Regions from separate parts of the Dryocola mayonis genome, predicted to be linked through region 3. Evidence: predicted binding sites of a transcription regulator. Region 3 holds the regulator's gene; each other region holds the start of a gene.

Region 1 (10,706 bases), 1.3 Mb from region 3:
AATTTAAATCTATTGTCCTGGGGAAAAATGAGCGAACCGCAGCTGCTTGAACGAATCATCCTTGACGATCGGGTTATTTCCTTCCACCGCAGGTGGTCGTCGAGCGCGGCCTACTACCACTGGCACCAGTGCGTTGAGCTGCTTTATATCTCGAAAGGCTACGGCATCGTGGTGGTGGACAATCAGCATTACACCGCGCGCCCCGGGCGCCTGTTTATCTTTCCCCCCTTTCGCCTGCATAAAGTTCACGTCGACGAAAGCGAGAAAAATCAGTACCACCGCACCACCATGCATATTGAACAATCGGCGGTGGAAAGCGCGCTGCAGGGCTTTCCTCGCCTGCAGGGTCAGTTTGCCGCCCTGGCGGCAAGTAACGTTCCCGCGCAGATCTACGATTTAAGCGAGCGGGCGGCGTTTATGGAGGCGATCCTGGCGCAGTTCGACGCCCTTGAGGCTAACAGCCAGACGTCCGCCAGCGAGGTCGCTTTCCTGGTGATGCAAATCATGGCCTTTCTGCCCGCCCGGCCGCAGCCTTTCGCGCCCACGCCGCAGACCGCCGCCTCGCGCATAATGAGCTGGATCGAAGCGCATTATGCCGGGAAGTTTTCCTTAGACGAGCTGGCCCGGGCGATGGGGCTTTCGCGCAGCTACACCTCACGAGTGTTCCGCCAGCAGACCGGCGGCAGCATTCACGAGTATCTGCTGACCAGAAGGATAAAACGCAGCTGCGATCTGCTGCGCACCACGGCGGACAGCGTGGATGAGATTGCCCTCGCGGTAGGCTTCAGCGAGGTGACCTACTTTATTACCTGCTTTAAAAAATTGATGAGCCAGACGCCGTTGCAGTACAGAAAGGCAAGCCGACAGCGTTAACGCCGCCCCATGCGGATCAATTTTTCACATAAACCCATGCCAGGCCGATAAAGCGAAAATTGATGCAAAACAAATATTCCCAGTTTCAGTATTTATTGTATATGCGCAGAATATAACTCCACATTAACTTAGAAAAACTTGCATTGAATAAATTAACGCAATCTCTTCAAAGAAATATTTTCCTGAGCGATAAGTTGTAAAAATTAGTAAAACGGCAAAATTAGACGTTTGCTACCTACTCCAAAAGGATTATTCTTTTTAATGATTCAGGGGCTAATTACGCGCTGAACGTTATTCAAATTGGAACCGGCCAACTATTGTGGCGTCATTCACGAAGACGTGTTTATTTCGCACGTCCGTGGTAGTGCAGTTGAACATATATGGAGATTATTATGGCAGTTACGGAAATGGTTCAAAAACTCAACAAACAAGTAAACAGTGAATTTTACACGTCCAATCTTTACCTGCAGCTTAGCGCCTGGTGCGCGGAAAATAACTTAACCGGCACCGCGACCTTTTTACGTCACCAGGCGCAAAATAACGTTACGCAAATGATGCGCGTATTTAATTTTATCAAACAGTCAGGCGGCAATCCTGTCGTCGGCGAAATAGAAACGCCGCAAAGTCATTGCGACTCCCTGGAAGCTTTATTCCAGCAAACCCTTGCCGATTACCAGCAGCGCAGCAGAACCCTTACGCAGCTTACCGATGAAGCCAAAGCCATAAACGATTACAGGACGCTGCTCTTTTTACAGTCCGTCAAAAACGAACAGCTTCAGGACGGCGCGCTGCTCAATATACTCCTTGACGAAGTGCGCAACGCGGACAAAGCAGGCCTGTGTATGGCGCAGACCGACCAGTATCTGACTAACCTGGTCAACCATCAGCGGCACTAAATAATCCCTTTCTGAGTAGTGCTTTACCCGGCTCCGCGCCGGGTTTTTTCTTTATCTGAACCCGGCGGTAAGCTTTTTTGCACCATAGCAGACGCCGGGGCGCTTAGCGCATTGTTAACAAAATGTTATATCCAACTGTTTTTATTAAGTTTTAACAAATCAGATCTGGGTCTCAATGAGTAACCTTACAATTTGCAATGCTTTGCGGCATGAGCAAACTTTAAGGGATTACCATGATAGCCATTGAATTCATCGTCATCATTTTGTGTCTGCTGGTTGGTACCCGCTTTGGCGGGATGGGGCTGGGGTTAATCAGCGGTATCGGTCTGTTTATTTTGACCTTTATCTTTGGCCTCGAGCCGGGCAAGCCGCCGGTTGACGTGATGCTTACCATTCTTGCCGTCATCGGCTGCGCCGCCACGCTGCAAACGGCGGGCGGCCTGAACGTGATGATGCAGTTTGCCGAGCGCCTGCTGCGCAAACACCCTCAGCACATCACCCTGCTCGCCCCCTTCACCACGTGGACGCTCACGTTTCTGTGCGGCACCGGGCACGTGGTCTACACCATGTTCCCGATTATCAGCGATATCGCGCTGAAAAAAGGCATTCGTCCCGAACGCCCGATGGCCGTGGCTTCTATCGCTTCGCAGATGGCGATTACCGCCTCTCCCGTGTCCGTTGCCGTGGTTTCACTGGTCTCTATTCTGGCCGCGGGCCATGGGATTGGACGCGCGTGGGGGATTCTTGAAATTCTCTCGGTCTCCGTTCCCGCATCGCTCTTTGGCGTGCTGATTGCCGCGCTCTGGAGCCTGCGTCGCGGTAAAGATCTGGCTGACGACCCGGAGTTTCAGGCAAAAATTGCCGATCCAAAACAGCGCGAATATATTTATGGCAGCAGCGAAACGTTGATGAACCAGACCTTCCCGAAACAGGCGTACTGGTCAACGTGGATTTTCTTCGCCGGGATTCTGGTGGTGGTCTTGCTGGGCGCGGTGCCGCAGCTGCGACCCGCCTTTGAGGTGAAAGGCGCCATGGCGCCGCTGTCAATGAATCTGGTTATCCAGATGATGATGCTGATCGCCGGCGCGGTAATGCTTATCCTGTGTAAGGTAAACGCGACGGCCATTTCAAACGGCGCGGTATTTAAAGCCGGGATGGTGGCGATTTTCTCCGTCTTCGGCGTAGCGTGGATGAGCGATACGTTTTTCCAGGCGCACCTCGACGAGCTGAAAATAGCCTTGCAGGGCGTGGTGCAAAGCCACCCGTGGACGTATGCCATCGTCCTGTTCCTGGTATCAAAACTGGTTAACAGCCAGGCCGCGGCCCTGACGGCGGTCGCCCCGATGGGCCTGATGCTGGGCGTGGAGCCTAAAATGCTTATCGCTTTCTTCCCCGCATCCTATGGCTACTTTGTGCTGCCGACCTACCCAAGCGATCTGGCCTGTATCGGGTTCGACCGCTCGGGCACCACGCGTATCGGCAGGTTCATTATCAACCACAGCTTTATCCTGCCGGGTTTAATCGGCGTAAGCTGCGCCTGCGCGGCGAGTTACCTGTTGGTAATGACGTTCTTTTAATGGCGGATAACGACGCCTGCGCTTATCCGCCATAACGTTACTGAATCAATGCGCATCCTTCTGCGGCGTAAACTTCAGCTCAATCAGCGCAATCGCCTTTTGAATCGCGCGGCGGGTCACCGGGTCCGCTGCGGCAGGATGGGTGGCGAAATCAATCGTTTTTAGCTGGCTGGCCATTTTGTCGCGCACCTCAACCGGGGCAATAACGTCAATCACGTCCAGAATTTGCTTGATCACCAGCTGGCAGGCGACCACGTCGGAAACCAGCTCCTGGTCGGCGGATAGTTGTTCAGACATCTTGTTCTCCTGTTTCATATTGCGCGCCATAGTACATGCGGCGTGAATCACGAGGCAACACTCCTTTCCGCTCCCCTCCTGCGAGACGCCAAAAGGGGAGTATTGCGGACACAAAAAAACCTGCCGCGGCAGGTTTTTTTCATCAGCAAACTTTCTTAGAACATCGCGCCTGGCGGTACGTCTTTGAAGGTTTTGCAGTAGTTTTCAAACATACTTTTCAGGATTTTGCGCAGTTTCATCTTCTACTCCGGTTTTTATTTGTGCAGGCGTTGCTCGTTATGCGACCTATAATATGACTTCCATCACATAAATCAATAGATTTGTGACACATATCACACAATGTGCGTATGGATTTTTCCGCCCGTTTATATAAAACCCGTTGCAAATCCATCATTTAACTGATTACCTGTCCTGGTAAATTTTTAAAACATTATTTTAAATTCGAGCGACAACATGTCTGACAAGGTATCTTTTGTGCAAAAACGCGGCCTTTCCCTTACCGCGTTGCTGGTCGCCGGCGCGTTTTTTATGGAGTTTCTCGACGGGACGGTGATCGCCACCGCCCTGCCGCAGATGGCGCGAACCTTCGGCGCGGAGGCGGTGGATCTGAACATCGGCATGAGCGCCTATCTGCTTACGCTTGCGGTGCTGATCCCCGCCAGCGGCTGGATCGCCGACCGGTTTGGCGCGCGTAAAGTCTTCACCCTGGCGCTGGGTGTTTTCACCCTCGCGTCCGTACTGTGCGGCCTTGCCAACAGTCTTGAACAGTTTGTCGCAATGCGTGTTTTACAGGGCGCTGGCGGCGCGTTAATGGTGCCGGTAGGTCGCCTGGCGGTATTAAGAACGACGCCGAAACACCAGCTAATCACCGCCATAGCGACGTTGACCTGGCCTGCGCTGGTCGCCCCGATTATCGGGCCGCCGCTGGGCGGATTTATCACCAGCTATGCTTCATGGCGCTGGATCTTTTATATCAATCTTCCGCTCGGGCTTGCCGCTATGGCGCTGGCCTGGCGGCTGATACCGGACGTGCACGATGACGAGCGCCGTCCGTTTGACGGCATTGGTTTTGTCAGCACCGCCGTCGCCATGGTTTGTCTTGTGTACGGGCTGGAAAAGCTCGGCGAGGCAAATATTGACGCGGTCGCCACGTCAGTCCTGCTGACGGCGGGAGCGGCTGCGCTGTGGTTTTCCCTGTGGCATTTTAGACGCGCGCCGCATCCAATGATTCGGCTGGACGCTTTAAAGGTGCAGACTTTCGGCGTCACAATGTACGGCGGCTCGCTTTTTCGCACCTCAATTAGCGCCGTGCCCTTTTTGCTGCCGCTGCTGTTTCAGGTGGGATTTGGCATGGATGCGTTTCACTCGGGCCTGCTGGTGCTTGCGGTATTCGCCGGCAACCTGACGATGAAACCCGGCACCACGCCGCTTATCCGCGCGCTTGGTTTTAAAAAATTACTCATCGTCAACGGCCTGCTGAACGTTATCGCCCTGCTTGCCTGCGCTTTTCTTACGCCGCACACCGCGACCTGGGCGACCGTCGTGATCCTGTTTCTTGGCGGGCTGTTCCGTTCGATGCAGTTTACCGGCATCAGCACCCTCGCCTTTGCGGATATTCCCGCACAGCAAATGAGCTACGCTAATACGCTGTTTAGCACCGCCACGCAGCTTTCCGTGGGGCTGGGCATTACGCTTGGCGCAATCGGCATCAGGCTGGGAGAAAAAATCAGCGGGTGGCTGCATCTGACCGACGTTGCCGGCATCAGCATTAAAATCTCGTTTGTATTAATTACGCTTATTTGCCTGGCGGGGCTTTTCGATCTGCTGCGCCTGCCGCGAACGGCGGGCAGCGCGGTTTCAAATAAGAAGTGATGTCGGAAAGGCGTCGGTGATAAACGGCCGGTAGCTGTAGTTACCGACCGTTTTTTCAATCAGGCGAGGATTTCGCGCACGAAGGCTTCGATCTCTTTATTCTGACAGTTTTCAAAGAAGCACTGCTGGAAGCGTTCGCCGGACACGGCCGTTTTCACCAGTTCGGGATCGATAGCACGCAGCGTGTCGAGATAGTTCTCTTTCACCACCGCCGCCTTAACCTGGTTGAGGATACCGGCGTTACGCACCTGCGGCTCTTTGCGCTCAACCGGATAGCCTTCGCCCTTGCGGCCGGTAAAGGCTTTTTCGAAGATGAAACGCACATTCAGCTCGGCGCCCCAGCCGAAGCCTTTAGCGAACGGCAAAGACAGCGCGTTGCCGTTGTTAATCTGCGCAAACAGGAACGCGTCCGCAGGATCGATGCAGTAGCCGCACACCACGCCCGGATGGATGTTCAGGGACATCAGCGCGCCCTGGCCCGTACCGCAGCCCGTGACCACGAAATCAACCGCTTTAGCGTTCAGCAGAATGCTCGCCATAATGCCCAGATGAATATAGGTCAGATGATGATCCTGCTCATCGCTCATGCCGACGTTATAAACCGGATACTCTTTCTCAGCCGCCACGGCCTGCAGCTCTTTAAGGATGATGGCGTTTTTGCCAGCCTGACTGTTTTCCATCATCAGCGCAATTTTCATTCTTTCGTCTCCTGATTAGGTCACGGACATTTCGCTGTGAAAGACCGTGATGAATTGTCGTCGTGAACCGCCCGTATCGGCTAACCATACTATCAGACAAACATACTTTCAAATTTAATGAAAAATTGTTTTAAAAATTAAAGATGCGCTCACATTTCTCCCACCCGCCGCGCAGGCGTGGAACGCTCGGGGACTACAGGATGTGTGCTGAAAACCTCTGGTAAAACCGCCCGGCTGTTACGGGAGAAATTTGCCTTAGAGACTCATTTTCACGCCATTTAAAATGAAATTTTTTAGCTTTGTGCTGCGGGCAACGCCCGGAATTGCAGATGTGCTAACATACAAAAAAGTGCCGGCTGAGGCTTTCCGTTATGCATCGTTCTTCTTTATTTATTGCGGTCCTCGTCTTGAGCGGCTGCAGCTTCAATAAAACCCCGGAGCCGGTAAAAGGCAGCGAAGTCGCGGGCGTAGTACGTCTTGGCTTCGATCTCGCGCCTTTGCAGACGGCGAAGGTTGATACTTATATCGCGCAGACCACCGCCAGCCATCAATGCCAGCAATGGGGATATATCGCCGCCTTCCCTTACGGCGAGCCGATAAAAACCTGCACCCTGAGCAGCGGCGCCTGGTGCTTAAATCAGAAGGTCACACTTGAGTATCAGTGCCGCGGAGTCGGTATGGAAAAATATCTGCGCGATGAAATAGTGGTGCAGTAATATTCTGTCGCTATTTATATTTAATGATAAAAAAGAATAATATTAGCAACCATTCTCATTACAACAAATTAATTAACAATCTATTTGCATTATTGAAATTAAAAAAATAGAGTAGCGCCGTTAGCGGATTTTAATTTAATGGAGCGCACGATGCTGAAAGCAGAAATGGTCGAAAAACTTAACGAGCAAATGAACCTGGAGCTGTATTCCTCTTTGCTTTATCAGCAGATGAGCGCATGGTGCAGCTACCATAGCTTTGAAGGCGCCGCGGCCTTCCTGCGTCGCCACGCTCAGGAAGAGATGGAGCACATGCAGCGCCTGTTCGCCTACCTGACCGACACCGGAAATATGCCGTGCATTAACGCCGTACCGACGCCGTTTTGCGAATATCCATCGCTGGATGCTTTATTCCAGGCGACTTATGAACACGAGCAGTTAATTACCGGCAAGATTAATGAACTGGCCCACGCGGCAATGACCTCGCAGGATTATCCGACCTTCAATTTCCTGCAGTGGTACGTTGCCGAGCAGCATGAAGAAGAGAAGCTGTTTAAATCCGTGCTGGATAAACTTAGCCTGGTCGGTAAAAGCGGTGAAGGCCTCTACTTTGTGGATAAAGAACTTTCCACGCTGGATACCCAGGCCTGATTTGACGCGCTAAGCATTACGCCAGGCCGAAGCGGTTTTGCGCTTCGGCCTGTTTTAGCTATTAATGTAATTCTGAGTGCTGCCTGTTGTGCCAGTATGCAAATACGCTCAGCGCGGCAGGTTTGATATCCTCAATGCTGTCGATGAACACCTCGTGCGACAGGCTGTCAAGCTCATCGAACTTCTCTTCCAGCCCGTGCAGGGCAATCGGCTTAAGCATAGCGCGCAGCTCTTCCGGCAGCGGATCGACTTCCCACAGCATAACGCCGCGCATATAGCCAAAGCACCACTCTTCCACAATGGTGAACTCCTGCTCTTCAACGGTGCTGGTGCCGAACAACGGCTCGTATTGTTCCGGGTAGCCGCTCAGGCGCTCCGCAATATCGTTCACGTGCTTGAAGGTAAGCTCAACGAACTTTTTCAGCTCGTCCTGCGATTCCCACAGCGGCTGATCCCCTTCGCCGCCCCAGAACGCGGCAAAGGTCGCCTCCGGTCCCAGCTCTTTTGGCCCGGAAAGGATCGCCGTCAGCATGCCGTCCATTTCGGCGACGTCCATAATAGAGCGCTCGGTGGCGTGCTTTAGCAGCACGTCATCAAGCCATTCAATCTCTTCTTCGGTTAATGGTCCCTGGTGCATAAGCCGGACTCCTGTAGTGAATGGGGTTCACGCGCTGTCGGTGAATATTAGAGAATAGCAGGTAAGAGGGTGAGAAAGGCATTACGCAGGCAATAAAAAACCACCCGAAGGTGGTTTACACGACACTGCTTATCATTGATTTTATTCTTATTTTCCCATGGTGCCCGGGGCGGGACTTGAACCCGCACAGCCATAAGCCGAGGGATTTTAAATCCCTTGTGTCTACCGATTTCACCACCCGGGCTCGGGAAGAAAGTGGAGGCGCGTTCCGGAGTCGAACCGGACTAGACGGATTTGCAATCCGCTACATAACCGCTTTGCTAACGCGCCAAAACTTTTTGCCTTTGCAGGCCGTAACAGCTATTTCTGCTACCTGAATCTGGAGCGGGAAACGAGACTCGAACTCGCGACCCCGACCTTGGCAAGGTCGTGCTCTACCAACTGAGCTATTCCCGCAAATTTGTACAAGTGAGGTTGGTTAATCACTTGATTTTATTATCTTCCGACAAGCCATGCCGCCGTTCGATGCGTTGCATTCTACTTAGATGGCGCAGTGAGTCAATGAAATTTTCCTGCACCTCGTTTCGTTTGCTGAATTTTGCGCCGCTTAGATCACGGTTCGAGCAAATCACCGCGCGCGGCGGCCAGATACTGGAACATTGACCAGAAAGTTAACACCGCGGCGATAAAGAACAGGCCGATGCCGGCGTACTCAATCCACATGTTCGGACGCCACAGCATGCCAATCAGCGCCAGCATCTGCGCCATGGTTTTAGTTTTGCCAATCCATGACACGGCAACGCTGCTGCGCTTGCCGATTTCCGCCATCCACTCACGTAGCGCAGAGATAATAATTTCACGGGCAATCATGGTAGCCGCCGGCAGGGTCACCCACCAGGCGTGATAATGTTCGGCCACCAGAACCAGCGCCACGACCACCATCACCTTATCCGCGACGGGATCGAGGAAGGCCCCGAAGCGGGTGCTTTGGTTCCAGCGGCGCGCGAGAAAACCATCAAACCAGTCCGTTATGGCTGCCAGCCAGAAGATAAAAGCGCACAGGAATGGCGCCCAGATGAACGGCAGATAAAAAGCCAGCACAAAGAATGGGATAAGGAAGACACGAAACAGAGTAAGCAACGTTGGGATATTAAATTGCATAGTGCCGGATAACTGTCTGTCGTAAGTGGAAATTGTCTCTATGTTGCTACAGCGGCCTCAATGTTTCAACGAGTAGAAGATCTTTTCTGCCAACTGCTGCGAGATACCCGGCACTTTTGCGATTTCCTCAACGGATGCGTTCATTAACGGTTGCAATCCGCCCATATACTTCAACAACATCTGGCGACGTTTTGGCCCGATGCCTTCAATGGTTTCCAGCGAGCTGGTATTTTTCACCCGGGCGCGTTTTTTGCGGTGTCCGCTAATGGCGTGATTGTGCGAATCATCGCGGATATGCTGGATAACATGCAGCGCCGGGGAGTCCGGCGGCAGGGAAAAACCTTCCCCTTCCGGTTGAAAATAGAGCGTCTCAAGGCCCGCCTTGCGATCCGTGCCTTTGGCCACCCCCAGCAGCAGCGGGTGATGTTTATCCCAGGGAACCTCCAGTTCGGCAAACACCGTCCTGGCCTGGCCCAGCTGCCCTTTCCCACCGTCTATTAAAATAACATCCGGGATTTTGCTTTCTTCAATGGCTTTGCCATAGCGACGGCGCAGCACCTGGTTCATCGCCGCATAGTCATCCCCGGGCGTAATGCCGGAAATATTGTAGCGGCGGTATTCCGCGCGCACCGGGCCGTTGGCGTCAAACACCACGCAGGAAGCCACCGTCTGTTCGCCCATGGTGTGGCTGATGTCGAAACACTCCATGCGTTTAATTTCCGGCAGCTTCAGCACCTGCGCCAGCGCCGCGAGACGCTGATGGATGGTGGATTGCTGGGAAAGACGCGTGACCAGCGCCGTGGCGGCATTGGTGCGTGCAAGCTTCAGGTAGCGCGCGCGATCGCCGCGCGGTTTGGTTTGCACGTTAACGCGCCGCCCGGCCATTGCGGAAAGGGAGTCTTCCAGCAGCGTTTTATCCGGCAGCGTGAAGTCGAGCAGAATTTCTCCCGGCAGGGTTCGCATCTGGCTGCCCTGCAGGTAGAACTGGCCGACAAAGGTTTCCACCACTTCCGCAAGCTCGGTGCCGCCCGGCACCTTCGGGAAGTAGCTGCGGCTGCCGAGCACTTTGCCCTGGCGGATAAACAGCACGTGCACGCAGGCCATGCCGTTGTCGAACGCCACGCCGATAACGTCCAGATCGTCACCGCTATTGGAAACGAACTGCTTCTCCGTTATACGCCGCACGGCCTGAATCTGATCGCGGATACGCGCCGCGGCTTCAAACTCAAGGTTTTTGCTCGCCTGCTCCATGCGTTCGATAAGCTGCGTCAGTACCTGGTCGTCTTTGCCGGCGAGGAAAAGACGAACATACTCCACCTGCCGGGCGTAAT
Region 2 (10,706 bases), 1.2 Mb from region 3:
AGCCCCCACAAAATGTGGTACCCCGTACCGCGGCTGTCCACTTTTACCACGCCGATATTTGCCGCCGGGTCGAGCTGCACGTTGCGGAAGAATTTACCGGAGCCGGTGACGATAAACGGCGTGCCGGCAAGTTCTGGCATCGGCTGGCTAAGGGCGATATAACGCGGCTCGGCGTAAAAATCAGCCTGGTAAGGCGCGATGTCTTCCTCGCTCAGGCGCAGCGTAATGTTGCCGCCGTTGCGCTCGTCCCAGCCTTTGAGCCAGGCGTCGCTGGTCGCTTTGATCATGCCTTCGACAAACCAGGCGTTCAGGATGTTGTGCATAGTTTTGTGCTTCCTTTAGTGTTCCGGCGGGTGCGCGAGGCTTGCCCGCCTACGATCCGATACGGTAGATAAACGCCGTGCCATCCACCGATAAATTCTCTACTTGCGCTGGCTTAACACGTCTTTTTCGTAGCCGCGCACGTTGTCCAGCCACTGCGCATCCGCAGGCGTGTCGTGGCGCTGGCAGTACATCTCCCACACCGCCTGCCACGGCAGGCATTTCTGCTCCTCAAGCAGCGCCAGGCGGCCGGTGTAATCGCCTTCGTTTTCTAGCCGGCGCAGGGTTTCGGTTGGCTCCAGCAGGGCGCGCAGCAGCGCTTTTTTCATGTTGCGGGTGCCGATGACCCAGGCCGCGATACGGTTGATGGACGCATCGAAGAAATCGAGGCCGATGTGTACGCGGTCGAACAGGTCATGGCGGATGATTTCGCTGGCGATCGCCTGGGTTTCGTCATCCAGCAGCACCACGTGATCGCTGTCCCAGCGTACCGGGCGGCTGACGTGCAGCAGCAGGCGCGGCACGTAGAGCATGGCGCTGGAGATTTTGTCGGAGATGACTTCGGTGGGGTGGAAATGCCCCGCGTCCAGGCACAGCGCGGTCTGGCGGCTGGTGGCGTAGCCGAAGTAGAACTCGTTGGAGCCGACGGTGTAGCTTTCGGCGCCGATGCCGAACAGTTTGCTTTCTACGGCGTCGATGTGGTGCGCCGGGTTGAGCTTCTCGCTAATCACCTCGTCAAGCGCTTCCAGCAGGCGCTGGCGCGGGGCCAGGCGGTCAACCGTAACGTCCTTCATGCCGTCCGGGATCCAGATGTTCATCACCGACGGCGTGCCGAGCTGTTCGCCAAAGTATGCGGAAACTTTGCGGCTGGCCTTCACGTGGTCAATCCAGAACCGGCGGATTTCGTCGTTTGCGTGGGACAGGGTAAAACCATCGGCGCTCAGCGGGTGCGAGAAGCACGAAGGGTTGAAGTCCAGGCCCAGCCCGTTCGCTTTCGCCCACTCAACCCAGTTTTTGAAGTGCTCGGGTTTGATTTTATCGCGTGGGACCGGGGTGTCCGACTCCAGATAAATGGCATGCAGATTCAGGCGCTTGGGGCCTGGGATCAGGCTTAGCGCCTGCTCAAGATCGGCGCGCAGTTCGGCGGCGTTACGCGCTTTGCCGGGATAATTACCGGTCGCCTGGATGCCGCCGCTCAGCTCGCCTTCCGGGTTTTCAAAGCCGGCAACGTCGTCGCCCTGCCAGCAGTGCATTGAAACCGGCAAACGGTCCAGCTGGCGCAGCGCTTCTTCTGCATCCACGCCGACGGCGGCAAAGCGCTGTTTAGCCAGTTCCCAGGCTTGATCGATAGAGGTGGTCATGCGCAAAACTCCTTAAAGGTTTGACGGTTGTGCGAAAACTGCGCCATATAGCGGGCAATTTCGCTGTCTGAATGCGGGATAAAAGAGGTCAGTTCGTAGCTGGCGGCGACGATGCTGCGGAAGTCGTCGACGTCGGCGATTTCGTCCAGCGCCATCAGCTGGCAGCCGATATTGCCAAGGGTGGAGGCTTCGACCGGCCCGGCCAGTACCGGCACGCCGCAGGCGTCCGCACAGAGCTGGTTGAGCAGCTCGTTCTGGCTGCCGCCGCCGACGATGTGCAGGCAGCTCACCGGCCGGCCGCGCAGCTCCGCCAGTTCGTGCAGCGTTGCGGCATACAGCAGCGCCAGGCTGTCGAAAATACAGCGCGCCAGCTCGGCGTCGGTCAGCGGCACGGGCTGGCGGCTTTCCCGGCAGGCGGCCTGAATCTCGCGGCTCATGCTTTCCGGGTTGATAAAACGGTCGTCGTTGGGGTTTATCACAAAACGGCAGGCGGGAAGGCCGCGGGTTCTGGCGATCAGCTCCGGCAGGTCGGTAATCGCAAGCTCTTTTGCGACGCGCTGCAAAAGCCACAGCCCCATAATATTTTTCAGCACCCGGTAGCGGCCTTCGGCGCCGCCTTCGTTGGTGATGTTGGCGGCGAGCGCCTGGCTGCTGGTGCAGGGCGTTTTGCTCTCGAAGCCCATCAGCGACCAGGTGCCGGAGGAGAGGTACGCCGCGTCTTTGTCTTTTAACGGCGCGCCGATGACCGCGCTGGCGGTGTCGTGAGTGGCGACGGACACCACGGGGATCTGGTTGCCTTCGCGGCAGGTCCACTGGCCGATTACGCAGCCGGGATGCGTCGGCTTGCCGAACCAGTTTGACGGCACGCCGGCCCACTCGAGCAGGCTTTCATCCCAGCTGTCGCTGTTGATATTGATAAGCTGCGTGGTGGTGGCGTTGGTGTATTCCCAGTTCAGCGCGCCGGTCAGGCGATAGCAGAAGTAGTCGGGGATCAGCAGCGCGTGTGCAACTTCATCGAGCAGCTCCGGCTGGCGCCGCGCAAGGGCGCGCAGCTGATAGAGCGTGTTGAACGGCAGAAACTGAATGCCGGTGCGGCGATAGATTTCTTCGCGCCCGACTTCGGCAAGCGCGGTTTCCATTACGCCGTCGGTACGGCCGTCACGATAGGAGACCGGCAGGCCAACGCGGTTGCCGTCGCGGCCGATCAGCACGTAATCCACGCCCCAGGTGTCGATGCCGATGCTGTCGATGGCGATGCCTTCATCGCAGGCTTTTTGCAGGCCGGTGCGGATTTCCAGCTCCAGCGCGTCGAGGTCCCAGGTCGTGGCGCCCTGAACCTGCTTCAGACAGTTGGCGAAACGGTGAATTTCACGCAGGCGGATACTGCGGGTTTCACGTTCAAAACGTGCCAGCATGACGCGGCCACTTGAAGCGCCCAGGTCTACCGCAACACTATGGCGAAGAGTCATTATCGGGGTCCTTGCGAGTTAATTGACCCCACTTTAAAAAGGAACGCCGCAGCCCACCTTCTTATGGCTGACAGCGCTTGTGCCGCGCTGGCAAAGAAGCAAAGATGAACGTGAGTGATATCACAAATTCGTTTTTGCAGGCTTCGCACGCCGCCTGTGACGCTTCCCGCATTTCCGAATAATTCCCCGCGTTTCTTAAAAAACGAACGGCTTTTAACGAATTTCGTGTCGAAAATTTAAGGTGCAGATGAGAATCGTTACCTACTATCAGGCAACTGTTTATCAGCATGGTGGGTATAAGAATGACGATATTGCACGGTTTTGATTTCTTCCCGTCAGGTAACGCGTCGGTGGCGATTGAGCCCCGCCTGCCGCAGGCGGCGTTTCCTGAACACCACCACGACTTTTATGAAATAGTCATTGTGGAGCACGGCACCGGCACGCACGTTTTTAACGGCCAGCCCTACACGCTGAGCGGCGGTTCGGTGTGCTTCGTGCGCGACCACGATCGTCATCTGTATGAGCACACCGAAAACCTCTGCCTGACCAATATCCTGTATCGCGCGCCGGACGCGTTTTGCTTCCTTTCGGGGCTGGATAAGCTGCTGCCGCAGGAGCAGGACGGCAATTATCCGTCGCACTGGCGGGTGAACCAGCCGGTATTGCAGCAGGTGCGCGGGCTGATAGAACAGTTCGAAACCCTCGGCGAGGGGATGGATACCCATGCCGTCGCCAACCGGGAAATGCTGTTTATGCAGCTTCTGGTGCTGCTGCGTAAAGGCTCCATGATGGAGGGGGTAATCAACGCGGAAGGCCGGCTGAATCAGCTTATGGCCTGGCTTGAGGATCACTTTGCCGAGGAGGTGTGTTGGGAGCAGCTCGCCGGGCAGTTCACCCTTTCGCTGCGCACGCTGCATCGCCAGCTCAAGCAGCAAACCGGGCTTACGCCCCAGCGCTATCTCAATCGCTTACGTCTGATGAAGGCCCGCCACATGCTGCGCCACGGCGAGGAGAGCGTCACGGATATCGCCTTCCAGTGCGGCTTTGGCGACAGCAACCACTTTTCCACGCTGTTCAGACGCGAGTTTTCCTGGTCCCCGCGCGAGATTCGCCAGGGCCGGGATACCCAACTTCAGTAATCGCGAACGCAATCACCGTTTTTTTCAGCGAAAAAGCCAATACTTCTCAGCTATTTTTCCGTCGGGTGGCGCAGGCTTACCCGGCCTGCGTTTGTGAATGGCAGGGTGGATAAGCGTAGAGGTATCGCGGTGGCCGGTCGCTTAGTGCTGAAAACAACTGATTTCTTTGTCTCCGCCTCCCAGCCGGTGGCGGTGGCGGACCGCTATCCGCAAAACGTCTTCGCCGAACATAGCCATGATTTTTGCGAGCTGGTGCTGGTATGGCGCGGCAACGGCCTGCATGTGCTCAACGACCGCCCCTACCGCATCACCTGCGGCGACCTGTTTTATATTCGCGCTGAAGATCGCCATCGCTATGAATCCGTTAACGATCTGGTGCTGCACAACATTATTTATTGCCCGGAGCGGCTGAAGCTCAACGTCGACTGGGACGAGCTGCTACGCAACCATTCGGCGATGGGCAAGGACCCGCGCTGGCGGCTGAGCAGCCACGGAATGGCGCAGGCGCGGCAGATAATCGGCCAGCTGGAGCATGAAAGCCCGAAACAGGACGCGCTGTCCCTGTGCCTGACGGAAAGCCTGTTCCTGCAGCTGTGCATCGTGCTGCATCGACATCGCTACCAGCCGCAGGATGCGGCAGGGCCGGACGGCGGGGAAACGCTCGATTTGCTGCTGGCCGCGCTGGGCAAAAGTCTTGATGCGCCTTTTGATTTGCAGAAGTTCTGCGAGCAGCATCAGGTGGCGGAGCGCCATTTGCGGCAGCTTTTCCGCCAGCAAACCGGCATGTCGATTGGTCAGTATCTGCGGCAGCTACGCATCTGCCAGGCGCAGGACTTGCTGCGCCACAGCGAGATGCTGATTGGGGATATCGCCACGCGCTGCGGCTTTGAGGACAGCAACTACTTCTCCGTGGTCTTTACGAAAGAGACAGGTTTGACGCCACGAATGTGGCGCCAGCGTTATACGGTTGGGGTCAGTTAGCCATTCCCAGGCCAACGATATTGGCGGCGAGAATGATCACCACGCAGCCGACGCTCAGCACGCCAACCGGACGGCGGCCCGCGGCCTTCCACTCCTTCATGATAAGCCCTACCAGCCCGCCGCACAGCACGTAGAAGCTCATGTGCAGCATCCAGCTCATATAGTCATACTGCGCCGGGATTTTGGCGTGGCCCCAGGCGTAGAAGAAGAACTGCAGATACCACATCAGCCCGGCCAGCGCGGAGAACAGCACGTTGGTGATGATTAAGGGTTTTGCCAGCGAGAAGTCGGCTTTTACCGACAGGTTTTTGACTTTTGCCAGACGAATGAAGCAGAACCCGAGGTTGATCGCCGCGCCGCCGCCCATGATGATCACGTAGCTTGGCAGGGCGACATAAAGCGGGTCGACGCCCAGCGCGGCGGCGGCTTCATGCATAGGTTTCGCGGCATCCATCGCAAAGGACATGCCGGCGGAGAAAATCCCGCACATCACCGCCAGCGTCAGGCCTTTTTTCAGGTTGAACTCTTCGGCCTTGATGCCCATCTGGCGCTCTTTCAGCTGGCCTGCGCGGGTCACAATGGCGACGCCGACGAGGGCGACTAGCACGCCCAGCAGCGTCATGCGTCCGCCCGGCGTGCCGATCAACACGTCGAACCTGCCGGCGATGATGGGCGTCATCAGCGTGCCGACAATCAGCGTGATGCCGATGGCGATGCCGATGCCCATCGACATGCCGAGATAGCGCATGGTCAGGCCGTAGTTGATATTGCCGATGCCCCACATCGCACCGAACAGGAAGACCGGCAGCAGGGTGGATACGCTAAAAGAGCCGTAATAGGCCCCAGAAGTCAGGCAGCAGAATTGAGCTGACCGTCCAGGGCAAAATAATCCATGAAACAAAACCGCCTGTCGCCCACATGGTTTCCCAGGACCAGCGCCGCACTTTCTTGAAGGGGGCGTAAAAGCACGCCGCGCTTGCCGCGCCGACGAGGTGCCAAAGTATCCCCATGGTTATTGCGTTACTCATCTTCCATCCCTCTGTTTTTATTAATAGCGCAGGGGTGACCGCCGGATACCCCAATTCCGTTGAGTCTAAAGAGTGAGCGGACGGCGAACCTTCAGCATGCTGCCGCAAGGGCGCGAAATTTGGCAAAAATCATTGGGTAGGATTGACGGGTGTCACAGTTCTTTATTTCGCCTCCGCCGGAGCGGCGGCGGGTGCGCCGGACCATCGTATCCCCACCGCACGTTTTTGATTTCATACTCGGCGACGGGGATGCCCCGGTGGGTCAGCAGGGTATTGCCGAGGAGGACCGAAGTGACAATATTCTCACAGGCGTTGCCGCTGCGCCCTTCGTAGTAATAGGCCAGCTGTTTTCGATAAGCTTGTCCAGCACGCAGCCATTTTTGAATCGCGTGGCAAAAATCAGTTTATCAGCCTGACAACGTTCACATTTTCGCCATCATGACGAAAAGTTATAACCTTATAGAAACTACGGCATTGATAAACATTTTCAATATCATTTAATTAACTATAATGAACCAACTGATTACGCGGCGTTAACGGCTATCGCGCCGCCCGACAATAATGGAGATGAAGAATATGAGTTATACACTGCCATCCCTGCCTTACGCTTACGACGCCCTGGAACCACACTTCGACAAGCAAACGATGGAAATCCATCACACCAAACACCACCAGACCTACGTCAACAACGCTAACGCGGCGCTGGAATCTCTGCCAGAACTCGCCAGCCTGCCGGTTGAAGAGCTGATCGCTAAACTGGATCAGGTTCCGGCCGACAAGAAAACCGTTCTGCGTAACAACGCGGGCGGCCACGCTAACCACAGCTTCTTCTGGAAGGGCCTGAAAACCGGCACCACCCTGCAGGGCGACCTGAAAGCCGCCATCGAGCGCGATTTCGGCAGCGTTGAGAAATTCAAAGAAGAATTTGAAAAAGCGGCCGCCACCCGTTTCGGTTCCGGCTGGGCGTGGCTTGTGCTAAAAGACGACAAGCTGGCCGTGGTGTCTACCGCAAACCAGGACAGCCCGCTGATGGGCGAAGCGGTTGCCGGCGTTTCCGGCTTCCCGATTGTGGGACTGGACGTGTGGGAACACGCTTACTACCTGAAGTATCAGAACAAACGTCCTGACTACATCAAAGCGTTCTGGGAAGTTGTGAACTGGGACGAAGCAGCCGCGCGTTTCGCTGCTAAAAAATAAGTTGCATTGCAACTGACGAGAGGCGAGCCTGATGGCTCGCTTTTTTTATGTCTGTTGCATACAGGGAGAGCAGATGCGTCATCCGCTACAGGTTTATATCGGCAAGATTCGTGCTTACGAAGGCAGCAGGCCCAAGCGCTATCGCCAAATATCAGGTCGACGGCGAGCTGCGGCTTACCGAATCGGGCCTGGAAGGCGACCAGCAGGCCGAAAAAATCATTCATGGCGGGCCCGATCGCGCGCTATGCCATTACCCTCGTGAACATTATCTCCACTGGGCGCGGGAGTTTCCCGAGCAGGCCGAGCTGTTTACCGCCCCGGCTTTTGGGGAGAACCTGTCGAGCGAAGGCCTGACGGAAAAAAACGTCTGCATTGGCGATATCTTCCGCTGGGGCGATGCGCTGATTCAGGTCACGCAGCCGCGCTCGCCCTGTTTTAAGCTTAACTACCATTTCGGCATCAGCGACATGGCGTCCCTGATGCAAAAGTCGGGCTACTGCGGCTGGCTGTACAGGGTGGTGCTGGCGGGAAACGTCTCTACGGAATCGCCGCTGGAGCTGGTTTCCCGCCTCAGCGACGTGAGCGTGGCTGAGGCGATAGCCATCGCATGGCATATGCCCTTTGACGATGAGCAGTACCATCGCCTGCTGTCGGCGGCCGGGCTTTCGACAAGCTGGACGCGAACCATGCAAAAGCGGCGCCTGTCCGGGAAGATCGAGAATAATTCGCGGCGGCTGGTCGGGAAATAACAGACTTATCAGATCCCGAAACGAGTAATTAGCGTGGAGCTGCCGCGTATTAACCTACGGAAGTTTTCTCACCACGGTAGAGGCGGGTAACAGTACTGAACCATCTTTAGCCCGTGGCGTCATTCGCGGAATCGGCTTGCCCGTGTTCCTGTCGAGCAATACTGAATGGCGCTCGTCACGCTCGAACAGATACTGTTCACCCCATTGTCGCAGCGCCACCACTACGGGAAACAGGCTTTCTCCCCTGGCCGTTAAAACATACTCCTGATAGGCGGTGCCATCCGAGGCCGCCCGCATTTCAAGAACACCGGCATCAAGCAGCTTGCGCAACCGATCGGAAAGGATATTGCGGGCTACGCCCAGGCTACGCTGAAAATCGCTGAAGCGACGCATGCCGTCGAAGGCATCGCGCACAATGAGAAGCGACCAGCGATCGCCGATCAGATCGACGGAGCGCGCAACGGGACAGGGTTCATCTTTCATGGATTTGCGGGGCGGCATGGCGTCTCCTGGCGGGCTGACAGCGGCTGGATTCTGGTTGCATTTTAAAACTGCATGGCCTAGCATTCAACTGGTTTCATTTTGAAACCAGAACGGGTGGTAACGGATCATGACAGCTTCTTCCATTTCGCCGACGTTGCCGCGCGGCCTCGTATGGCTGTTTGCCACAGCCAGCGGGCTGAGCGTGGCGAATGTTTATTACGTGCAGCCCCTGCTGGATACCCTGGCGCGGGACTTTCACATCGGCCATGCCGCCATTGGCAGCGTGGTGACGGCCACCCAGGTCGGCTGTGCGCTGGCTTTGCTGCTGCTGGTGCCGCTGGGCGACCGGGTGAATCGCCGTCGACTGATGGCGGCGCAGCTGCTGGCGCTCGTGGCCGCGCTGGCGGCAGTCAGTATGGCTCAGTCCGCGACTGCCTTGCTGGCAGGCATGCTTGCCGTGGGCCTGCTGGGCACGGCGATGACGCAGGGGCTGATCGCTTATGCGGCCAGCGCCGCCATGCCCCATGAGCAAGGGCGCGTTGTGGGTGCTGCTCAGGGAGGCGTGTTCATCGGTCTGTTGCTGGCGCGGGTTTTCGCCGGTTCCGTCAGCGATCTGCTGGGCTGGCGCGGCGTTTACTTCTGTGCCGCCGTCCTGATGACGGCTATCGCGTTGCCGCTGTGGCGGCGGCTGCCGGTATTGCCCGTAGCGCCAGGGGCGGTGAGTTACCCGCGTTTGATTGCCACGATGTGGACGCTGCTGCGTCAGGAAAAGGTGCTGCAGGTGCGCGGTGTTCTGGCGATGCTGATGTTTGCAGCCTTCAATATCTTCTGGAGCGCCCTGGTGCTGCCCTTGAGCGCACCGCCCTATGCCTTTTCGCACACCGTTATCGGTGCCTTCGGTCTGGTCGGCGTAGTCGGCACACTGGCTGCTGCGCGTGCCGGGCAATGGGCCGATCGAGGATACGGCCAGCGCACCAGCGCGGCGGCGCTGGTAGTGCTGCTGCTGGCCTGGTGGCCGCTGTCGCTGATGGAATGGTCGCTTGGGGCGCTGGTGATCGGCATTCTGCTGCTCGATATGGGAGGTCAGGCGCTGCACGTCACTAACCAGAGCCTCATTTTCCGCGCACGTCCCGAAGCCCATAGCCGGCTGGTCGGCCTTTACATGCTGTTCTATGCGGCTGGAAGCGGGCTTGGGGCAATCGGCACGACTATCACCTATGCCCATGCCGGCTGGCAGGGAGTGTGCCTGCTGGGTGCGGGAGTCAGCCTGCTGGCGCTGCTGTTTTGGTGGATAACGCAAAGCGCGTGCCCGCTGCGGTAAACCGGGCCGGAAACGAAAAAACCCGCCAGAGGCGGGTTTTAGAATTTTTGCTTTATAAGCTAATGCTTACAGGCTGGTTACGTTACCAGCAGCTGGACCTTTAGCACCACTTTCGATGGTGAAAGATACTTTCTGGCCTTCGTCCAGGGACTTGTAGCCATCGTTCTGGATAGCGGAGAAGTGTACGAACACGTCTTTAGAGCCATCGTCAGGAGTGATGAAGCCGAAGCCTTTGTCAGAGTTGAACCACTTAACCAGACCAGTCATTTTAGCAGACATTGATATTACCTTTTATATAGAGTTTGCCTTTCGGCGCATTGGTATGCTTTACAGATTTTTGAAGCGATAAAGGAGAAACTCACTTTGAAAGGTATCTACGATAACTTCTGGAGGACTGCTTTGCTTGAAAGGTCTGTGCGTCAAACCGATAGAGGCATTAACGCATATTTAACCAGTCGATGACAAGAACTATTTCAGCCGTCTAAAGGGCCGGAGCCGTAACTCCCCGCCTTGCGGCGGGGTATCGCATCACTGCATGGCTTTTTGCGCGCTTGAATAAGCCTGCATAAACGCCTGATGTTGCGACGCCAGCGGGCCGATCAGCGCGTTGTACTGGCTGGGCCTGTTGGGAAGTCGGGAACTGGATGCCGCCTGCGG
Region 3 (10,706 bases):
CGCCGGTTGACTACCAGGTGCGGCGCCACGATGAAATTTTTGCCGCTATTAACGCCGTGAGCCGCGCCGGTGCGAAAAGCCGCCAGCAGGCCGCCGCGTTAATGCGCGAGCATATAAAGGAAGAAGGCGTGATTCAGTTTCTGCTGAAATCCTTTGCCGAAGGCGAATGGAAGTTCAACGTGCCGGCGCTGTGGCAGCAGTATGAGCATATCGTCGGCTGGCAGCCTGTTCCCGCCTGGGACGGTCCCGCCTTATTTATCCGCGGCGGCGCTTCGCCTTATGTAGATGAAACGCACCGGGACGCGCTGCTGGCCCAGTTCCCGCAGGCGCGGGCGCACGTTGTTGCCGGCGCAGGACACTGGGTTCACGCCGAGAAACCGGAAGCGGTTTTACGCGCCGTTCACCGTTTTATCGATGATTGCGCCAAAAACTGATTAAAAACAGACCGACCGGCCGCAAGATGCGGCTAACGCGTTGGCGCGCCGGACTCCCTGATGTATGATGGCGCGCTTAAATGCGCCGGAGCATTCTGCTCGCAGCATCCCGAATTTCCTGTCAGTACTCTAATCATGGCAAAAGAACAAACGGACCGTACTACAATAGATCTGTTCGCGGACGAGCGTCGCCCGGGGCGGCCAAAAACCAATCCGCTAACGCGAGATGAGCAGCTGCGCATCAACAAACGTAACCAGCTCAAACGCGATAAAGTACGCGGCCTGAAGCGCGTTGAGCTGAAACTCAACAACGAAGCGGTGGATGCCCTTAACCAACTTGCTGAAGCCAGAAACATCAGCCGCAGCGAGCTGATTGAAGAGATGTTATTAGCCCAGCTAAAGCAGCATCTGAGCTAGCCGTTCGCTATTTCGCCCCGTCATCAAATAAAAAACGGCGCTTAAAGCGCCATCATGTTGCAGACTGTGCACAGCGCTGTGATAGCTGTTTCCGCACCCTGACCTGTTCTGCTATCATTGCCCCATCTGTGGGCAATTCTCCGCCACCATACCATTAAGTTTCAAGAGGTTATTTAACTCATGGCAATCGTAGGCATTTTTTTCGGCAGCGATACCGGTAATACCGAAAATATCGCAAAAATGATTCAAAAACAGCTCGGTAAAGATGTTGCTGAAGTGCGTGACATTGCAAAAAGCAGCAAGGAAGATCTCGAAGGGTTCGACATTCTGCTGCTGGGCATCCCTACCTGGTACTATGGCGAAGCGCAGTGCGACTGGGATGACTTCTTCCCGACTCTTGAAGAAGTGGATTTCAACGGCAAGCTGGTTGCGCTGTTCGGCTGTGGCGATCAGGAAGATTACGCGGAATATTTCTGCGACGCGCTGGGCACCATTCGCGACATCATTGAACCACGCGGCGCGGCAATCGTAGGCCACTGGCCGACGGCGGGCTACCACTTCGAAGCGTCGAAGGGTCTGGCTGACGACGACCACTTTGTAGGCCTGGCCATTGATGAAGACCGTCAGCCGGAGCTGACCGCCGAGCGCGTGGAGAAATGGACCAGGCAGGTTGCGGAAGAGCTCAACCTGGCCGATATCCTCAACGCCTGATGCGTAACGGCGCAGGCCAAGGTTTGCGCCGTATTGATAGGCATTACCAATGAAAATAATCGCTACATTTTTGTAACTTTTTTGTCTATCCCTGTACAATACCCCACAGGTCGCGTTTGCTGCACCGCCAGCAAAGGGTGACTCAGCCACGATTTTTTAGCTGTTATGCTTTAACTTACAGTTTCTATTTAGACGTGGCTGTACTATACCCTCAAAAGAAGGGTATATAATGAAACGCATTCACTTAACGCTCAACGAGTCCGAGCATAACGTTAAGCAACAGGACAATTTCCGCATGACTGACAACAACACCGCATTAAAGAAGGCCGGCCTGAAAGTCACGCTTCCGCGATTAAAAATCCTTGAAGTGTTGCAGGGACCGGTTAACCATCACGTCAGTGCGGAAGACTTATACAAACGTCTGATTGATATGGGTGAAGAGATTGGTCTGGCCACGGTTTACCGCGTGCTGAACCAGTTTGACGACGCGGGTATCGTTACCCGCCATAATTTCGAAGGCGGCAAGTCGGTTTTTGAACTGACTCAGCAGCATCATCACGACCACCTGATTTGCCTGGACTGCGGCAAAGTCATTGAATTCAGCGATGATTCAATCGAAGCCCGCCAGCGTGAAATCGCGACCCGCCACGGGATTCGGCTGACTAACCACAGTCTTTACCTGTATGGCCACTGCGCCGAAGGCGACTGCCGTACCGACGAAAACGCCCACGAAATCAGCGAGAAGTAATCCGCACTCTTGCTTTCCCTTCGGGAAAGCAGAGACAAAAAACCGGTGAGGAAACTCACCGGTTTTTTTATGGGCCAGAGAAACTTAACAAGCCGGGCGCTTTTGCGCCCGGCTGCCCATCAGAAGATAGTGAAAGGTGCGATAACGAGGAACTTCACGTCGCGCTCATCCTGGAAGATGTTGCCGTAGCCGCCGCCCCAGCTTGGGATATCGGAATGGTTGTCATACTGGGTAAAGTGCAGCTTAAACAGCGTGCCTTTCGCTCGGCCATCCTGAACGGTATATGACGCATCGAGGCTGTAAGAGGATTCCTTCAGACGGCGATCGGCGTCGTAGTAGCCATCGGTCGTTGGCGTGGAGCTGGGTTTTGCATCCCAGGCGTAAACGTAAGATGCGCCCACCGCCCAGCCGGCCAGATCCCAGTTGCTCAGGTCATACATCGCGCCCGCGAACAGCGCTTTTTCGCCGTTGGCGTTAAAGTCGGAGCGGTTATCCCACCATACATCAAGACGCCCGTTTGAGGAGGCATAGGTTGGGGTCATACGCTGCAGGAAGAACCCCTGCTGCCCTTCGGCCTTCACCATGGTTCCTTCCAGACGCAGGTCGACCTGACCAATTTTGTAACCGAGGGTTAGCGCCTGCAGCCAGGCTGTGCCGTCGTAAATATCGTTAATGCCGCCGTCTGAGACTTTGTCCCTGGTCCCGTAGAACTGGTAGCTGGTGGTCAGCGGGCTGCCAGCGATATCAAATTTGTAGCTTGCTTTGGTAAAGTACTGGTCAATGTACCCTTCTGCCTGACCGAAGGCCGCCTCAAGCACCAGATCGTTTTTGAAGTCATACTTTGCGCCGATTGAATGCAGGTAGTCGACTTTGGTGTGCCTGTCGTTCTGATAGAACTTGTCCATCTCCAGATGCCATGGCGCTTTATATTCGTTCGTCCACATATAGGAGAAGCTCAGCGCGCCCGCATCGCCGTAATCGAAACTGGCGCCGGCTTCAGCGCCCTGATAGGTGCCCGGCATAAAGCTCCAGTGCGGAGCCAGCAAAGTCTGGCCGGTTGGCTGAATGTAGCCCGCCCGCGCCCAAACCGGCCCGTATTTAAATTTCGCCGCCGCCTTATAAAGGCTGATTCCGCTCTTGTCGCCGGAATAGTCTTCGTCATAGGCTTTATTTTTTGATGAGAATGCGATTTCGTTCGGGTGCCCGCTGTCGCCATTTTCCGCCATTTCAATCGCGGTAAAGGCCGCAATATCCAGACCAAACATATCGGCCACATAGCCGGACTGGAAATCCAGGTTGGCGTTCCAGGTCGAATGGGAAAGGTTGGTTTCGTATTTACTGGTATTAACGTCTTTACGGTCACGCTCACGCTGCCAGTAATAAATACCGCCGGTGAGGGTTGAATCATCGATAAATCCCGCGGCCGCCGCCTGCGGAACGGTAACCATACCTGAAAGCGCCGTGACGCCTGCAATTGCAAGCGCCAGCGCGCTACGTTTGCCCTTAAACGTACGCATATTGAAATCCTCTTTGACGTATAAATAATCACCCGGCGTAAAAACGCCTGACGGCGAAAAATAAAAAATGCCTGACGGCTAAAAGCGGTTAAGAATATTTCCCCCGCATGACTGCTAAGCAACAGACTATTTTTCGCGACGCGAATTATCAACGACTTTGTAAGAGTTAATTTCCATATTATGACGAAGAGCACATAATCTATGTGCATTTGTAACAAGTTGCTTTATCAGCGTTTTATAGCGCAAAATTAAATTTAATTACTATATTCGCAAAAATGAAAGCGCTCCCATAAACGCTAATGATAATTTTTCCAGATTAAGGTCAAGGGCAGACAATTATTAAATAAGGCGTCGATGCCAATTAATTCGCACCGCGAATGTTAATAACTATTTAAATCGCTGATCGTTAAGCGAAAAAAAACGCCGCATAAAGCGGCGTTGAATACAGGGGCTCAAGCGATTAATCGCCTATTTTTGCCCAGGTGTCACGCAGGCCAACGGTGCGGTTAAAGACCAGTTTGGTAGCGGTTGCATAACGGCTGTCGAGGCAGAAATACCCTTCGCGCTCAAACTGATACGCTTTACCCGCCTGGGCGTTTTGCAGGCCTGGCTCAACGAAACCTTGTTTGATAACCAGCGACTGCGGATTGATGGTCGCAAGGAAATCTTCCGCGCTGCCCGGGTTTGCTACGCTAAACAGGCGATCGTAGAGACGAATCTCCACCGGCAGCGCGTGGGATGCGCTTACCCAGTGAATAACGCCTTTCACTTTACGGCCGTCCGCCGGGTCTTTGCTCAGGGTTTCGGCGTCGTAGGTGCAATACAGGGTGGTGATATTGCCTTGTTCATCTTTCTCTACGCGTTCAGCTTTGATCACATACGCGTTGCGCAGGCGTACTTCTTTGCCCAGCACCAGACGCTTGTACTGCTTGTTAGCTTCTTCGCGGAAGTCTGCGCGGTCGATGTAGATCTCACCGCTGAAAGGCACCTGGCGGCTGCCCATTTCAGGCTTGTTCGGATGATTTGGCATGGTGACCATTTCTTCCGCGCCCTGCGGGTAGTTTTCAATGATGACTTTTACCGGATCCAATACCGCCATCGCGCGCGGAGCGTTCTCGTTCAGATCGTCACGAATGCACGATTCCAGCGCCGCCATCTCGACGGTGTTGTCCTGCTTGGTGACGCCGATGCGTTTGCAGAACTCACGGATGGAAGCGGCGGTATAACCACGACGACGCAGGCCGGAGATGGTCGGCATGCGCGGGTCGTCCCAGCCTTCGACAATCTTCTCGGTCACCAGCAGGTTCAGCTTACGCTTGGACATGATGGCGTATTCAAGGTTCAGGCGAGAGAACTCGTACTGGCGCGGATGAGCCGCAATGGTGATGTTGTCTAACACCCAGTCGTACAGACGACGGTTGTCCTGGAACTCCAGCGTACACAGCGAATGGGTGATACCTTCCAGCGCATCGGAAATGCAGTGGGTGAAGTCATACATCGGGTAAATGCACCACTTGCTGCCCGTCTGATGGTGCTCGGCGAACTTAATGCGGTAGATCACCGGATCGCGCATCACGATGAAAGGCGAGGCCATATCAATTTTCGCGCGCAGGCAGGCGGTGCCTTCGGCGAATTCGCCGTTGCGCATTTTCTCAAACAGGGCGAGGTTTTCCTCGACGCTGCGATCGCGGTAGGGGCTGTTTTTGCCCGGCGCCGTCAAAGAGCCGCGATATTCGCGGATCTGCTCAGGCGTCAGCTCATCGACATACGCCAGGCCTTTGTTAATCAGCTCAACGGCATAGTTAAACAGCTGGTCGAAATAATCAGAGGAGTAGCGCACGTCACCGGACCAGTGGAAGCCCAGCCATTCTACGTCGTGCTTAATAGAATCAACGTATTCGATATCTTCTTTTACCGGGTTGGTGTCATCGAAACGCAGATTGCACAGCCCCTGGTAATCCTGTGCGATACCAAAGTTCAGGCAGATAGATTTTGCATGGCCGATGTGCAGATAGCCATTTGGCTCCGGCGGGAAACGAGTGCAGATACGGTCATGCTTACCGTTGGCCAGATCTTCATCAATAATCTGGCGAATAAAGTTAGTTGGGCGGGCTTCAGCCTCACTCATCGCGGATTCCTCAAGACAAAACTTTCGTTAACGGTGCATGATCTAATAAGCAGGCGCGGGAAACAACCTTTAGTTGCACAAATTACGGCGGCCAGGCTTAAAGAGAAGAAGGGATTAATTCGGGAGAATAAAAAAGCGGCTGGGGAAGGTCCCCAGCCGCTTAAGGCACAATGCTACTCAGGAGCAATTATTTGCCTTTAATTTCATACAGCGGCGTCTGACCCGCAACCACTGACCCCTGCGCCTGCAGAATCAGGCCGCTGAAGTCATCGATGTTGCTGCAAACTACCGGGCTTATCATGGAGCGCGCGTTAGCGTTCAGGAAATCAAGATCCATTTCCAGAACCGGCTGGCCGGCGACCACTTCAGCGCCCTCTTCCACCAGACGGGTAAAGCCCTGTCCGTTAAGCGCTACGGTATCGATACCCATATGGACAACGATTTCCGCGCCCTTTTCCGTTTCCAGGCAGAACGCATGGTTGGTGTTAAAGATTTTCACGATGGTGCCGGCCGCCGGCGATACAACGGTTTTATCCGTTGGCTTCACCGCTACGCCGTCACCTACCGCTTTGCTGGCGAAGGCTTCATCAGGCACCTGCTCCAGTGCCACTACTTCACCGGTTACCGGCGAAACCAGCGCCGCGATGGTGACCGCATTTGGCACCGCCTGCGGTTTAGGCGTAGTAGTGACGGCAACGGGGGCCGTAGGCGCTTGCGCCGCAGGAACGTCGCCGGTGGTTTTCATGGCGTTAGCAATTTTCTCTGCCACGAAGCCCACGATAATCTGCACGCTGGTTTTGTTCAGGCGAATCACGCCGGTTGCGCCAAGACGTTTTGCCAGCGCTTCGTTCACTAAAGAAGAGTCTTTCACGTTCAGGCGCAGACGAGTGATGCAGGCGTCGATACCGGTCAGGTTAGCTGAGCCGCCAACCGCTGCGATGTACTGACGAGCCAGAGCGGAAACGTCCTGATTTGCCGTACCGCTAACGTTCACATCCTGGCCATCAGCCTCATCACCTGCCACCGCCAGCTCGCGGCCCGGGGTTAACAGGTTGAATTTGGTGATGGTGAAACGGAACACCACGTAGTAAATCACGAAGAACACGAGACCTTGCGGAATCAGCATCCACCAGTGGGTCGCCAGCGGGTTACGGGAAGAAAGCACCATATCCACCAGGCCTGCGCTGAAGCCGAAACCGGCAATCCAGTGCATGCTTGCTGCGATGAATACGGAAATACCGGTCAGAACGGCGTGGATAACGTACAGAACCGGCGCAACGAACATGAAGGAGAATTCCAGCGGTTCGGTGATGCCGGTAAAGAACGCGGCGAAGGCAGCCGCCAACATGATACCTGCCACTTTCGCTTTGTTTTCCGGACGAGCGCAGTGGTAGATAGCCAGCGCTGCACCCGGCAGGCCGAACATCATGATTGGGAAGAAGCCAGCCTGGTAACGACCGGTGATGCCAACAACGGCTTTACCTGCTTCGATGGACTGCGCGCCGCCCAGGAAGTTAGGAATATCGTTAATGCCGGCAACGTCAAACCAGAATACGGAGTTCAACGCGTGGTGCAGACCAACCGGGATCAGCAGACGGTTGAAGAACGCGTAAACGCCGGCGCCAACGGAGCCCAGCTTCTGAATGTGCTCACCAAAGTTCACCAGGCCGTCGAAGATCATCGGCCAGACGTACATCATGATGAAAGCGACAACGATCATCACAAAGGAGGTGAGGATCGGCACCAGACGACGGCCGCTGAAGAAGGACAGCGCCTTCGGCAGCTCAACGCTGCTGTAGCGATTGTACAGTTCCGCAGAGATGATCCCCACCAGAATACCCACGAACTGGTTGCTGATTTTACCGAACGCCGCCGGAACCTGGTCCGCCGGAATTTTCTGGATCATGGCAACCGCTGCCGGAGAACACAGGGTGGTCAGTACCAGGAAGCCAACAAAGCCGGTCAGCGCTGCGGCGCCGTCTTTGTCTTTGGACATGCCGTAAGCCACGCCGATGGCGAACAGTACGGACATATTATCAATAATGGCAGAACCAGATTTAATGAAGAACGCCGCAAGCGCGTTGTCTCCACCCCAGCCAACCGGGTCAATCCAGTAACCTACCCCCATCAGAATTGCTGCTGCAGGAAGTGTAGCCACGGGCACCATAAGTGCGCGGCCAACTCGTTGTAAATAACCTAGAATACTCACTTTATTCCCCCTATGAGACCCTGTTAAGGCTCGCTCAAAGCAGTGTTTTTATTGTCTTAACAACCTTAAAGAAACGGCGACGCTTCACATCACACACCGGAGTGTGAAAAAATTTAATTCGTATCGCAAATTAAACGCGCACTTTTTGTGACTACAGTCACCAAATATCGCTATAGCACCCCCCTTCAGCTGGCTATCATGCAAAACTTATTTTATCATTCAAAAAATCAGGACGGATTGCCCCCTCAGGCACCAGTATAAAACTGGTTTACCCTTAGAGGGTGGATTATCAATCTGGCCAAACCCGTTTTCTATTAACTCCTAAGAGGTGAATGATGAGACTGATTCCCCTGGCTACCCCGGCTCAGGTCGGCAAATGGGCAGCTCGCCATATTGTTAAGCGCATCAACGCGTTTAATCCTACTGCAGATCGTCCTTTCGTGCTGGGTTTACCTACCGGCAGCACGCCGCTTGAAGCCTATAAGGCGCTGGTAGAGATGCATAAAGCGGGCCAGGTTAGCTTCAAAAACGTCGTGACCTTTAATATGGATGAATACGTCGGCCTGCCGAAAGAGCATCCGGAAAGCTATCATACCTTCATGCATAAGAACTTCTTCGATCACGTTGATATTCCGGCGGAAAACATCAACCTGCTGAACGGTAACGCCGAAGACGTTGACGCGGAATGCCGCGCTTACGAAGAAAAAATTCGCTCCTACGGTAAAATCCACCTCTTTATGGGCGGCGTGGGCAACGACGGCCATATCGCGTTCAACGAGCCGGCCTCATCCCTTGCTTCCCGTACCCGTATTAAAACCCTGACTCATGACACCCGCGTGGCAAATTCTCGCTTCTTTGGCGGCGATGTGAACCAGGTTCCAAAATACGCCCTGACCGTAGGCGTCGGTACGCTGCTTGACGCAGAAGAGGTGATGATTCTGGTGCTCGGCCACGTAAAAGCGCAGGCTCTACAGGCTGCCGTAGAAGGCAACGTCAACCACATGTGGACCATCAGCTGCCTGCAGCTGCATCCAAAAGCGGTGGTGGTGTGCGACGAACCTTCTACCATGGAGCTGAAAGTGAAAACGTTGAAGTACTTCAACGAACTCGAAGCAGAAAATATTAAAGGCCTTTAAGCACTTCTTTTTTACCGGGGGTAATTATGTTTGCACTAACCCAGGGTCGGATTTATACCGGCCATGACATTCTGGATGACCACGCGGTGGTTATCGCTGACGGCCTGATTGAGCGCGTTTGTCCGCGCGCCGAACTCCCGGCCGGGATCGAAACCCGCGATATGGGCGGTGCGATCATCGCCCCCGGTTTTATTGATGTGCAGCTAAACGGCTGCGGCGGCGTGCAGTTTAACGACACCGTCGACGCCGTCACGGTTGAAACGCTGGAGATTATGCAGCAAGCCAACGAGCGTTCCGGCTGCACCAGCTATCTGCCAACGCTTATCACCGCCAGCGACGAACTGATGATGCAGGGCGTTAAAGTGATGCGTGAGTACCTGGCTAAATACAGCAACCAGGCGCTCGGTCTTCACCTGGAAGGCCCGTGGCTGAACATGGTGAAAAAAGGCACGCACAACCCGAGCTTTGTCCGTAAACCGGATGCCGGCCTGGTTGATTTCCTCTGCGAGAACGCGGACGTCATCACCAAAGTCACCCTGGCGCCGGAAATGGTGGAGCCGGAAGTTATCAAAAAACTGGTCGCCGCGGGCATTATCGTTTCCGCAGGGCCACTCCAACGCGACGGCGAAAGAAGCCAGAGTAGGTTTCCGCGCGGGCATCACCTTCGCAACGCATCTCTTCAACGCCATGCCTTATATTACGGGCCGCGAACCGGGCCTTGCGGGCGCAATCTTTGATGAGCCGGATATTTATTGCGGCATCATTGCCGATGGCCTGCACGTGGACTATGCGAATATTCGCACCGCGAAGCGGCTGAAAGGCGATAAACTCTGTCTGGTCACCGACGCGACCGCACCGGCGGGCGCTAATATTGAACAGTTCATTTTTGCTGGTAAAACAATATACTACCGCGACGGTTTATGTGTAGATGAGAACGGTACGCTGAGCGGTTCCGCCCTGACGATGATCGAAGGGGTGCGTAATCTGGTCGAGCACGCCGGCATTGCGCTGGATGAAGTCCTGCGTATGGCCACTCTCTACCCTGCCCGAGCGATGGGTGTGGAAAAGCAGTTGGGCACCATTGAGGCTGGCAAAGTCGCCAACCTGACTGCCTTTACCCGCGATTACAAAATCATCAAGACTCTCGTTAATGGTAATGAGGTCGTAACTGAGTAAAAAAGGCATGACGACTGGCGGACAGGCTCAAATAGGTAATGTCGATCTGGTAAAACAGCTCAACGGCGCGGCGGTATACCGCCTGATTGACCAGCTTGGCCCAATCTCAAGGATTCAGATTGCCGAACACAGCCAGCTTGCGCCCGCCAGCGTCACCAAAATTACTCGCCAGCTTATCGAGCGCGGCCTGATTAAAGAAGTCGATCAGCAGGCCTCCACCGGGGGCCGCC

What was found. The regulator Fur, encoded in region 3, represses iron uptake genes when iron is present. The targets are predictions, from matches to a motif close to ATAATAATGAGAACNACTATCAA.
Region 1: a site for Fur is predicted at 6,966-6,988, ahead of ftnA (non-heme ferritin). Genes of this name have one in related genera too.
Region 2: a site for Fur is predicted at 6,774-6,796, ahead of sodA (superoxide dismutase [Mn]). Genes of this name have one in related genera too.

The regions. Positions count from the first base shown of each region.
Region 1 covers NZ_CP150452.1:2,591,439-2,602,144, forward strand. Annotated here, with positions in the region: gene WLO32_RS12535 (helix-turn-helix domain-containing protein) at 28-873, shown strand; gene WLO32_RS12540 (non-heme ferritin-like protein) at 1,266-1,769, shown strand; gene WLO32_RS12545 (anaerobic C4-dicarboxylate transporter) at 2,003-3,346, shown strand; gene WLO32_RS12550 (DUF2766 family protein) at 3,392-3,643, opposite strand; gene azuC (stress response protein AzuC) at 3,799-3,882, opposite strand; gene WLO32_RS12560 (MFS transporter) at 4,097-5,515, shown strand; gene WLO32_RS12565 (RpiB/LacA/LacB family sugar-phosphate isomerase) at 5,575-6,213, opposite strand; gene yecR (YecR family lipoprotein) at 6,585-6,929, shown strand; gene ftnA (non-heme ferritin) at 7,080-7,577, shown strand; gene WLO32_RS12580 (UPF0149 family protein) at 7,639-8,214, opposite strand; tRNA gene WLO32_RS12585 (tRNA-Leu) at 8,373-8,458, opposite strand; tRNA gene WLO32_RS12590 (tRNA-Cys) at 8,471-8,544, opposite strand; tRNA gene WLO32_RS12595 (tRNA-Gly) at 8,595-8,670, opposite strand; gene pgsA (CDP-diacylglycerol--glycerol-3-phosphate 3-phosphatidyltransferase) at 8,827-9,375, opposite strand; gene uvrC (excinuclease ABC subunit UvrC) at 9,433-10,706, opposite strand, start outside.
Region 2 covers NZ_CP150452.1:70,924-81,629, forward strand. Annotated here, with positions in the region: gene rhaD (rhamnulose-1-phosphate aldolase) at 1-323, opposite strand, end outside; gene rhaA (L-rhamnose isomerase) at 423-1,682, opposite strand; gene rhaB (rhamnulokinase) at 1,679-3,151, opposite strand; gene rhaS (HTH-type transcriptional activator RhaS) at 3,454-4,290, shown strand; gene rhaR (HTH-type transcriptional activator RhaR) at 4,420-5,271, shown strand; partial or broken gene rhaT (L-rhamnose/proton symporter RhaT) at 5,264-6,299, opposite strand; partial or broken gene WLO32_RS00395 (arabinose isomerase) at 6,488-6,643, opposite strand; gene sodA (superoxide dismutase [Mn]) at 6,876-7,496, shown strand; partial or broken gene yiiM (6-hydroxyaminopurine reductase) at 7,570-8,245, shown strand; gene WLO32_RS00410 (winged helix-turn-helix transcriptional regulator) at 8,300-8,746, opposite strand; gene WLO32_RS00415 (MFS transporter) at 8,856-10,049, shown strand; gene cspE (transcription antiterminator/RNA stability regulator CspE) at 10,116-10,328, opposite strand; partial or broken gene WLO32_RS00425 (DUF3053 domain-containing protein) at 10,578-10,706, opposite strand, start outside.
Region 3 covers NZ_CP150452.1:1,265,577-1,276,282, reverse strand. Annotated here, with positions in the region: gene ybfF (esterase) at 1-434, shown strand, start outside; gene ybfE (LexA regulated protein) at 570-851, shown strand; gene fldA (flavodoxin FldA) at 1,032-1,562, shown strand; gene fur (ferric iron uptake transcriptional regulator) at 1,858-2,310, shown strand; gene chiP (chitoporin ChiP) at 2,430-3,827, opposite strand; gene glnS (glutamine--tRNA ligase) at 4,288-5,955, opposite strand; gene nagE (N-acetylglucosamine-specific PTS transporter subunit IIBC) at 6,143-8,164, opposite strand; gene nagB (glucosamine-6-phosphate deaminase) at 8,500-9,300, shown strand; partial or broken gene nagA (N-acetylglucosamine-6-phosphate deacetylase) at 9,327-10,476, shown strand; gene nagC (DNA-binding transcriptional regulator NagC) at 10,484-10,706, shown strand, end outside.